DNA from 2 places in the Micromonospora sp. URMC 107 genome. Region 2 is predicted to be linked to the other one. Evidence: riboswitches for the same ligand, from Rfam matches in the RefSeq annotation. Region 2 holds a riboswitch; the other holds the start of a gene.
What was found. A riboswitch is a leader RNA that binds a small molecule or an ion and turns the genes downstream of it on or off. The one in region 2 is predicted to bind cobalamin.

Region 1 (3,395 bases), on a different contig from region 2:
CCACGAACGCCGCGAGCGCCCCGGCGAAGGCGCCCCCGGTGAGCGCGGCGGCCCCGCCGCCGAAGCCCAGGACGAGGACCGCGACCGCGCCGAGCGACGCCCCGGAGGAGACCCCGAGCAGGTACGGGTCGGCCAGCGGATTGCGGGTGACGGTCTGCATCACGGCGCCGGCGGCCGCCAGCCCGCCCCCCACCGCGGCGGCCCCGAGCACCCGGGGCAGGCGCAGCCGCCAGACGATGTGCTCGCGCAGCAGCGGCACCTCGGCGTGCGGGAGCCCCAGGCGGTCGGCCACGACCGACCAGACCGTCGACACGGGAATGTCGGCCGGACCGACGGTGACGGCCGCGCCGATCGACACGACCAGCCCGGCCAGCAACGCCACCAGCAGCGCCGCCAGGCCGACCGGGTGGGCCGCGCGGGCCCCGGCGGGGGCGGTACGGCGGGCCGGACCGGGGGCGGTGCGGCCGGCCACGGCGGTCAGCGGTCCGCCCCGGCGGGCAGCTGCGCCACGCCCGCGGCGAGCGCCTCGACGCCGAGCACGACGCGCACCCCGGCGGAGGTGGACGAGAACGGGACGACGACGAACCGCTGCCCGGCCACCGCGGGCAGGTCCTTCAGGCTGGGATGCCGGGTGAGGAAGGCCCGCTTCGCGGCGGCCGCGTCCCAGCCCGCGTCGACCAGCACGATCACGTCGGGATCGCGGTCGACGACCGCCTCCCAGCTGGTGTCGGCCCAGCCGCCGCCGAGGTCGGCGAACACGTTCCGCACCCCGACCGCCGACATGATCATGTTGGGGCCGCCGCAGCAGGCGCCCACACTCGGGGCGTCGGTGCCGGCGTCCCACCAGAGCACGGACACGTCCCGTACGCCGCCGATCCGGGCGGCGGCCGTGGCGATCCGGGCCCGCTGGTCGGCGATGAGCTGCTCGGCCCGCTCCGGCACCCCGAAGACGGCCGCCACGTCCCGGATCTCGGCGAACACGTCCTCGACGGTCAGCTTCGCCGGCCGGTGCTGCTTCGGGCACCCGGCCGGCGAGAGGTACGTGCCGATGCCGAGTCCCGCGAGCGCGGCGCGGTCGCCGACGCCCTCGTCGCCGAAGGCACTGTGGAACGAGGCGTAGACGAAGTCCGGTGCCGCCTCCAGCAGCTTCTCCTTCGCCGGGTACCGGTCCGACAGCACCGGCACGGCGGCGTACGCGGCGGCGTGCTCCGGCAGGATCGCGTCGTCCAGGTACGCCGTGCCGGCCATCCGGTCGGCCAGGCCGAGGGCCAGCATGATCTCGGTGGCGGGCTGGTTCAGGGTGACCGCCCGCTCGGGCGGGGCGGCGACGGTGACCGGCGTACCGCAGTTGGTCAGCGTGACCGGGGCGGCGGCCGGCGGCGGCGTGGCCGGGTCGTCCGTGGCGCAGGCGCCGAGCAGGACGACGAGGACGGACAGGGGCGCGGCAACGCGCCGGGACAGGGTGGGCCGCACTGCGCGCACGCGCATCGGGACCGCCTTCCAACACCTCGTGGACGGGTCATCGCAGTGCCGTGGCCGGTCTCCTGGCTGACGGGGAGGTGCGTCCGTGGCCGGCCTTCCCAGGCTTGACGCCCAGTGACCTCTTACGACGAGGGCCGCGGACTTCCCGATCACAGTGGCGAGGGCCGCACCGGTCTCACACCGGCTTCCCGAACACCACGGCAGCGTCACCCTAGCCGCCGGCTTGCCCGGAAGTCACGGTGACGAACACCATGAGGGACGGTCGGCTGCCGGGCGGTCAGGGCTGTGACGGAGCCGGCAGGTCGACCACCCGGGTGGCCCAGCGGGCCATCAGCGCCGGGTCGTGGGTGATGAGCAGGACCCCGGCGGCGTGCTGCCGCTGGTAGTCGGTGACGACGGCCGCGAGGTGCGCCTGGGTGGAGGCGTCCAGCATGGCGGTGGCCTCGTCGCAGAGCAGGTAGTCCGGCCGGTGCACGAGCGCGCGGGCGAGGCAGGCGCGTTGCAGCTGCCCGTCGCTGACCGCGTGCGGACGGCGGGCGAGCAGGTCGGGCGTGAGGCCGACCAGGTCGGCCAGCTCCGCCGCCCGGGCCCGCGCCTGTGCCTCGGGTGTGCCGGTGGCGCGGAGCGGTTCGGCGATGATGTCGGCGAGGCCCAGCCGGGGGTCGGTGGCGGCGCGGGGGCTCTGGAACAGGATCGCGACGCGGGTGCGGACGGCGGCGGGCAGCCGGTGCCGGGCGCCCGCCACCGGGTGGCCGTCGAGGGTGACGTGCCCGGCCTCGGGGGCGTGCAGCAGGGCGAGGACCCGGGCGAGGGTGGACTTGCCGCTGCCCGAGGGCCCGCGCAGGCCGACCGTCTCGCCGGGGGCGACGCGCAGGTCGACGCCGTCGAGGACGCGCCGGCGGCCGTAGGAGACCGTGACGTGGTGGGCGGCGAGCGCGGTGCTGGTCATGCCGGCGCTCCGGCGGTGCTGGTCATGCCGGCGCTCCGGCGGTGCTGGTCATGCCGGCGCTCCGAGGGTCAGCGGGTGGTGGCAGGCGACCCGGCCCGGGGGGCCCGCCGAGGGCGCGGGCGGGGTGCGGCAGACGTCGGTGGCGCGGCCGCAGCGCGGGGCGAAGGCGCAGCCGGGGGGCAGGTCGGTGAGCATCGGCGGGTGGCCGGGGACCGGCCGGAAGGCCCGTTCGGGCAGGGCGTCGAGCAGGCCGGCGGTGTAGGGATGGGCGGGCGCCGCGAACAATTCCGCGGTGGGCCGTCGTTCCACGATCCGGCTGGCGTACATGACGGCGACCGTGTCGGCGACCCGGCGGGCGGCGGCCAGGTCGTGGGTGATGAGCAGGACGGCGCCGCCGGCGTCGCAGCGGCGACGCAGCAGGTCGAGGGTGTGGTCGACCAGGGGCCGGTCGAGGCCCGTGGTGGGCTCGTCGGCGAGCAGCAGCGGCGGGTCGGGGGCGAGCGCGAGGGCGGTGGCCAGGCGTTGGGCCATGCCGCCGGAGAGCTCGTGGGGGTAGCGGTCGAGGTCGGCGGGGTCGAGGCCGACGTCGGCGGCGACCCGCTCGGCCGCCGCGGGCGCCTCGCGCCGGGTGTGCCCGTGTGCGCGCAGGGTCTCCTCCAGCAGCCGCCGGCCCGTCCGCACGGGGGTCAGCGCGGTGGCGGGGCTCTGCGGCACCAGCCCGACCGCCCGGCCGCGTACGGCGCGGGCGAGGTAACGCTCGGAGGCGCCGACCAGGTCGGTCTCCGCCCCGGCGGGCGGGCGCAGGCGGGCGTGACCGGTGACGGTGGCGTTGCCGGGGAGCAGGCCGAGCAGGGCGTGCGCGAGGACCGACTTGCCGCAGCCGGACTCCCCGACCACGGCCAGGAGTTCGCCCGGGTGGACGGTCAGGTGCAGGTCGGTGACGGCCTGCACCACGGCGTCGCGG
Region 2 (3,395 bases):
CAGCGCCGCCGGTTCCGGCAGGCCGGCCCCGGCGAGCAGCGCCGCCCGGTCGTTGCGCAGGCAGGTCTGCGGGTGCCGGGCGAGCTCGGCGGCCAGCCGCTCGGCCGCCGCCCGGGACTCACCCGGCGCGACCAGCCGGTTCACCAACCCCATGCCGTACGCCTCCTCGGCCGGCACCGGTCGGCCGGTGAGGATCAGGTCCATCGCCCGGCTCTCGCCGATCAGCCGGGGCAGCCGGACCGTGCCCCCGTCGACCAGCGGCACCCCCCAGCGGCGGCAGAACACCCCGAGCACCGCGTCGGACTCGGCGACCCGCAGGTCGCACCAGAGCGCCAGTTCCAACCCGCCGGCCACCGCGTGACCGGAGATCGCGGCGATCACCGGCTTGCTGAGCGTCATCCGGGTCGGACCCATCGGTCCGTCCCCCTGCGCCTCGACCCGGTTGCCGCTCGGGGTGCCGATGGCCTTCAGGTCGGCCCCGGCGCAGAACGTGCCGCCGGCCCCCCAGAGCACGGCCACCGAGGCGTCGGGGTCGGCCTCGAAGGCGCGGAACGCGTCGGCCAGCGCCCGGGCCGTCGGCCCGTCGACCGCGTTGCGGGCCGCCGGCCGGTCCAGGATCACCGTGGTCACCGCCGTGGCGCGTTCGACGCGTACCCCCATCCGGACAGCATGCCCCCGGCGGTGCCGGCGGCGCCAGAGGTGTCAGCGCGGGTCGGGGCGGCCCGGGCGGGCCAGGGTGGCGCCCAGCGCGGCGCCGACCACGCAGGCCACCCCGGCCGCCTGCGGCCAGGCCAGCAGCTCACCCAGCAGGACCAGCCCGACCAGCGCGCCGATCGCCGGCTCCAGGCTGAGCAGGATCGCGAAGACCCGCGCCGGCATCCGCCGCAGCGCCGCCATCTCCGCCGAGTACGGCAGCACCGACGACAGCAGCGCCACCGCCGCGCCCAGCGCGAGGGTCCACGGGTCGAGCAGCGCCGTGCCGCTGCCGGCCACCCCGAACGGCAGCACGGCCAGCGCGGCGACGGCCATCCCCAGCGCGAGGCCCCGGCTGCCCGGCACCCGGGCGCTGACCGCCTTGCCGAGCAGCACGTAGCCCGCCCAGCCGACCGCGACGGCCACGCAGCACAGCAGCCCCACCGGGTCCACCCCGGTCCCGCCGAGCCCGCTGATCAGCAGCACCCCGCCGCCGGCCAGCGCCGCCCACGCCACGTCGACGAGCCGGCGGCTGCCGGCGAGCGACACCAGCAGCGGCCCGGCGAAGCCGATGGTGACCGCGACGCCCAGCGGCACCCGTTCCAGGGCCGCGTAGAAGGCGAGGTTCATCACCGCCAGGGCCAGCCCGAACGCCCCGACCAGGCCGGCGGTGCGCCAGCCCAGGCGCAGTCCCGGCCGAACCAGGAGCAGCAGGATGAGCGCGGCGAAGCCGAGCCGCAGCGTGGTCGTGCCGCCGGCGCTGGTGCTGCCGAAGAGCTGCTTGGCGACGGCCGCCCCGACCTGGGTGGAGAGCATGCCGAGCAGCATCAGCAGCGGGGGCGGTACGGCCCGGGGCTGCCCCAGCGCGACGGTCAGTCTGGTCGCCGGCCGGGCGGCCGGCAGCGGGCGGGAGGAGAGTGCGTACACCCGGACCACAGTGGCCGGGGACGGGGCGACCCGCGACCGGATTTCCACGCCCGCCGGACCGGGGCCGGCCGGACGGCGCTAGCATCCCCGACGGCACGATCATGTGAGGTGCCCCGCGCGAGCGGGGAGAATCGGGAAGCCGGTGCGAATCCGGCACGGGCCCGCCGCGGTGACCGGGGAGCCACCGTCCACGCGTACGCGCAGCCACTGGCCCGCCCGGGCCGGGAAGGCGGACGGCCAGGCGTCGATCCGGGAGTCCGAAGACCGGCCTCGCGTCCGGTGCCCGCGTCCGACGTGGCGTGGGCCGAGCGCAGCGGGAGCCTGCCTTGGATCTGTACGACGTCATCTACCGCCGCCGGGACGTACGCGCCCAGTTCACCGGGGCGCCGGTGCCCGAGGAGACGCTGCGCCGGGTGCTGGCGGCGGCGCACGCCGCGCCGAGCGTCGGCTACTCGCAGCCCTGGGACTTCGTGCTGGTGCGCGACCCGGAGCTGCGCCGTCGTTTCCACGAGCACGTCCACACCGAGCGGGACGCCTTCGCCGCGACGCTCGACGGGGAGGCGGCCGAACGGTTCGCCCGCATCAAGATCGACGGCGTCCTGGAATCGACCCTGTCGGTGGTGGTCACCCACGACCAGGCCCGGGGCGGCCCCGCCGTGCTCGGCCGGCACGCCATCGCCGACACCGGGCTCTACTCGACCTGCCTCGCCATCCAGAACCTCTGGCTCGCCGCCACCGCCGAGGGGCTCGGGGTGGGCTGGGTGTCGTTCTACCGGGAGCCGTGGCTCGCCGACCTGCTCGGCATCCCCGACGGGATCCGGCCGGTGGCGTGGCTCTGCCTCGGGCCGGTCACCCATTTCGAGCCCGTACCCGACCTGGCCCGGCACGGCTGGCGGCAGAAGCGCCCACTGGCCGAGGCGATCCACCACGACCGCTGGACGGCGCCGGAGGGCTGACCGGGCCGGCGGCGTCGGCGGGCCGACCGGGCCGGCCGGCGTCGCAGGGCTGGCTGGCCGGCGGGCACGGGAGGGCTGACCGGCCGGCCGGCGTGGGTGCGGCGGATCCGCGACCGCGGCGGGGCGGTGCCCGGCGCGTCCCGTTACGGGTCGGCGGGGGCCTCGTCACGTACCGCTGCGGATCCGTCACGGCCGACCGGTTTGCGACGGCTCCTGCCGGGAAGTCGGTACGGGTGCGAGCACTCTTGACGAAGATCGAGCAGGCATCCGGCCTGGACCGGGTCGGCGACCGGTTGCAGCGTGCCGTCCAGGCCACCCTCCGACCGCAGCGGGTCCGCGACCTGCTGCACGGCGTCTGGCTGGGCCATCCGCTGCACCCGGCGATGGTGCAGGTGCCGGTCGGCGCGTGGATCAGCACCGCCGTGCTGGACCTGATGCCGGGGCAGCGCCGGGCCGCCACCACGCTGTGCGCGGTGGGCACCGTCAGCGCCCTCCCGGCCGCGGTCGCCGGCCTCAACGACTGGGCGGCACTGGCTCGCGACCAGCGCCGGATCGGCCTGGTGCACGCCGCGTCCAACAGCGTCGGCCTGGCGTTCTACGCCGGCTCGGTGGCCGCCCGGATGACCGGCCGGCACAACCTCGGCCGTACGCTCGGCTTCCTCGGGCTCAGCGCCGCCAGCATGGGCGCGTACCTCGGCGGGCACCTGGCGTACAAGCAGGGCGCGCAGGTGAACCAGAGCATCTCCGAGCTGCACCGGATGAGCGACGGCTGGCACTCCGTCGCGGACATGTCCGCCCTGCCGGAGCGCCAGCTGATCA

Region 1: linked by a shared signal. The riboswitch ahead of ACSNN9_RS05230 (ABC transporter substrate-binding protein) and the one ahead of bluB (5,6-dimethylbenzimidazole synthase) in region 2 are both predicted to bind cobalamin.

Annotation. Positions count from the first base shown of each region.
Region 1 is NZ_JBPQTK010000014.1:3,898-7,292, forward strand. Features, by position in the region: gene ACSNN9_RS05225 (FecCD family ABC transporter permease) at 1-472, opposite strand, end outside; gene ACSNN9_RS05230 (ABC transporter substrate-binding protein) at 478-1,488, opposite strand; cobalamin riboswitch at 1,518-1,697, opposite strand; gene ACSNN9_RS05235 (ABC transporter ATP-binding protein) at 1,760-2,431, opposite strand; gene ACSNN9_RS05240 (ABC transporter ATP-binding protein) at 2,480-3,395, opposite strand, start outside.
Region 2 is NZ_JBPQTK010000236.1:247-3,641, forward strand. Features, by position in the region: gene ACSNN9_RS27990 (crotonase/enoyl-CoA hydratase family protein) at 1-660, opposite strand, end outside; gene ACSNN9_RS27995 (EamA family transporter) at 703-1,620, opposite strand; cobalamin riboswitch at 1,722-1,896, shown strand; gene bluB (5,6-dimethylbenzimidazole synthase) at 1,947-2,576, shown strand; gene ACSNN9_RS28005 (Rieske 2Fe-2S domain-containing protein) at 2,810-3,395, shown strand, end outside.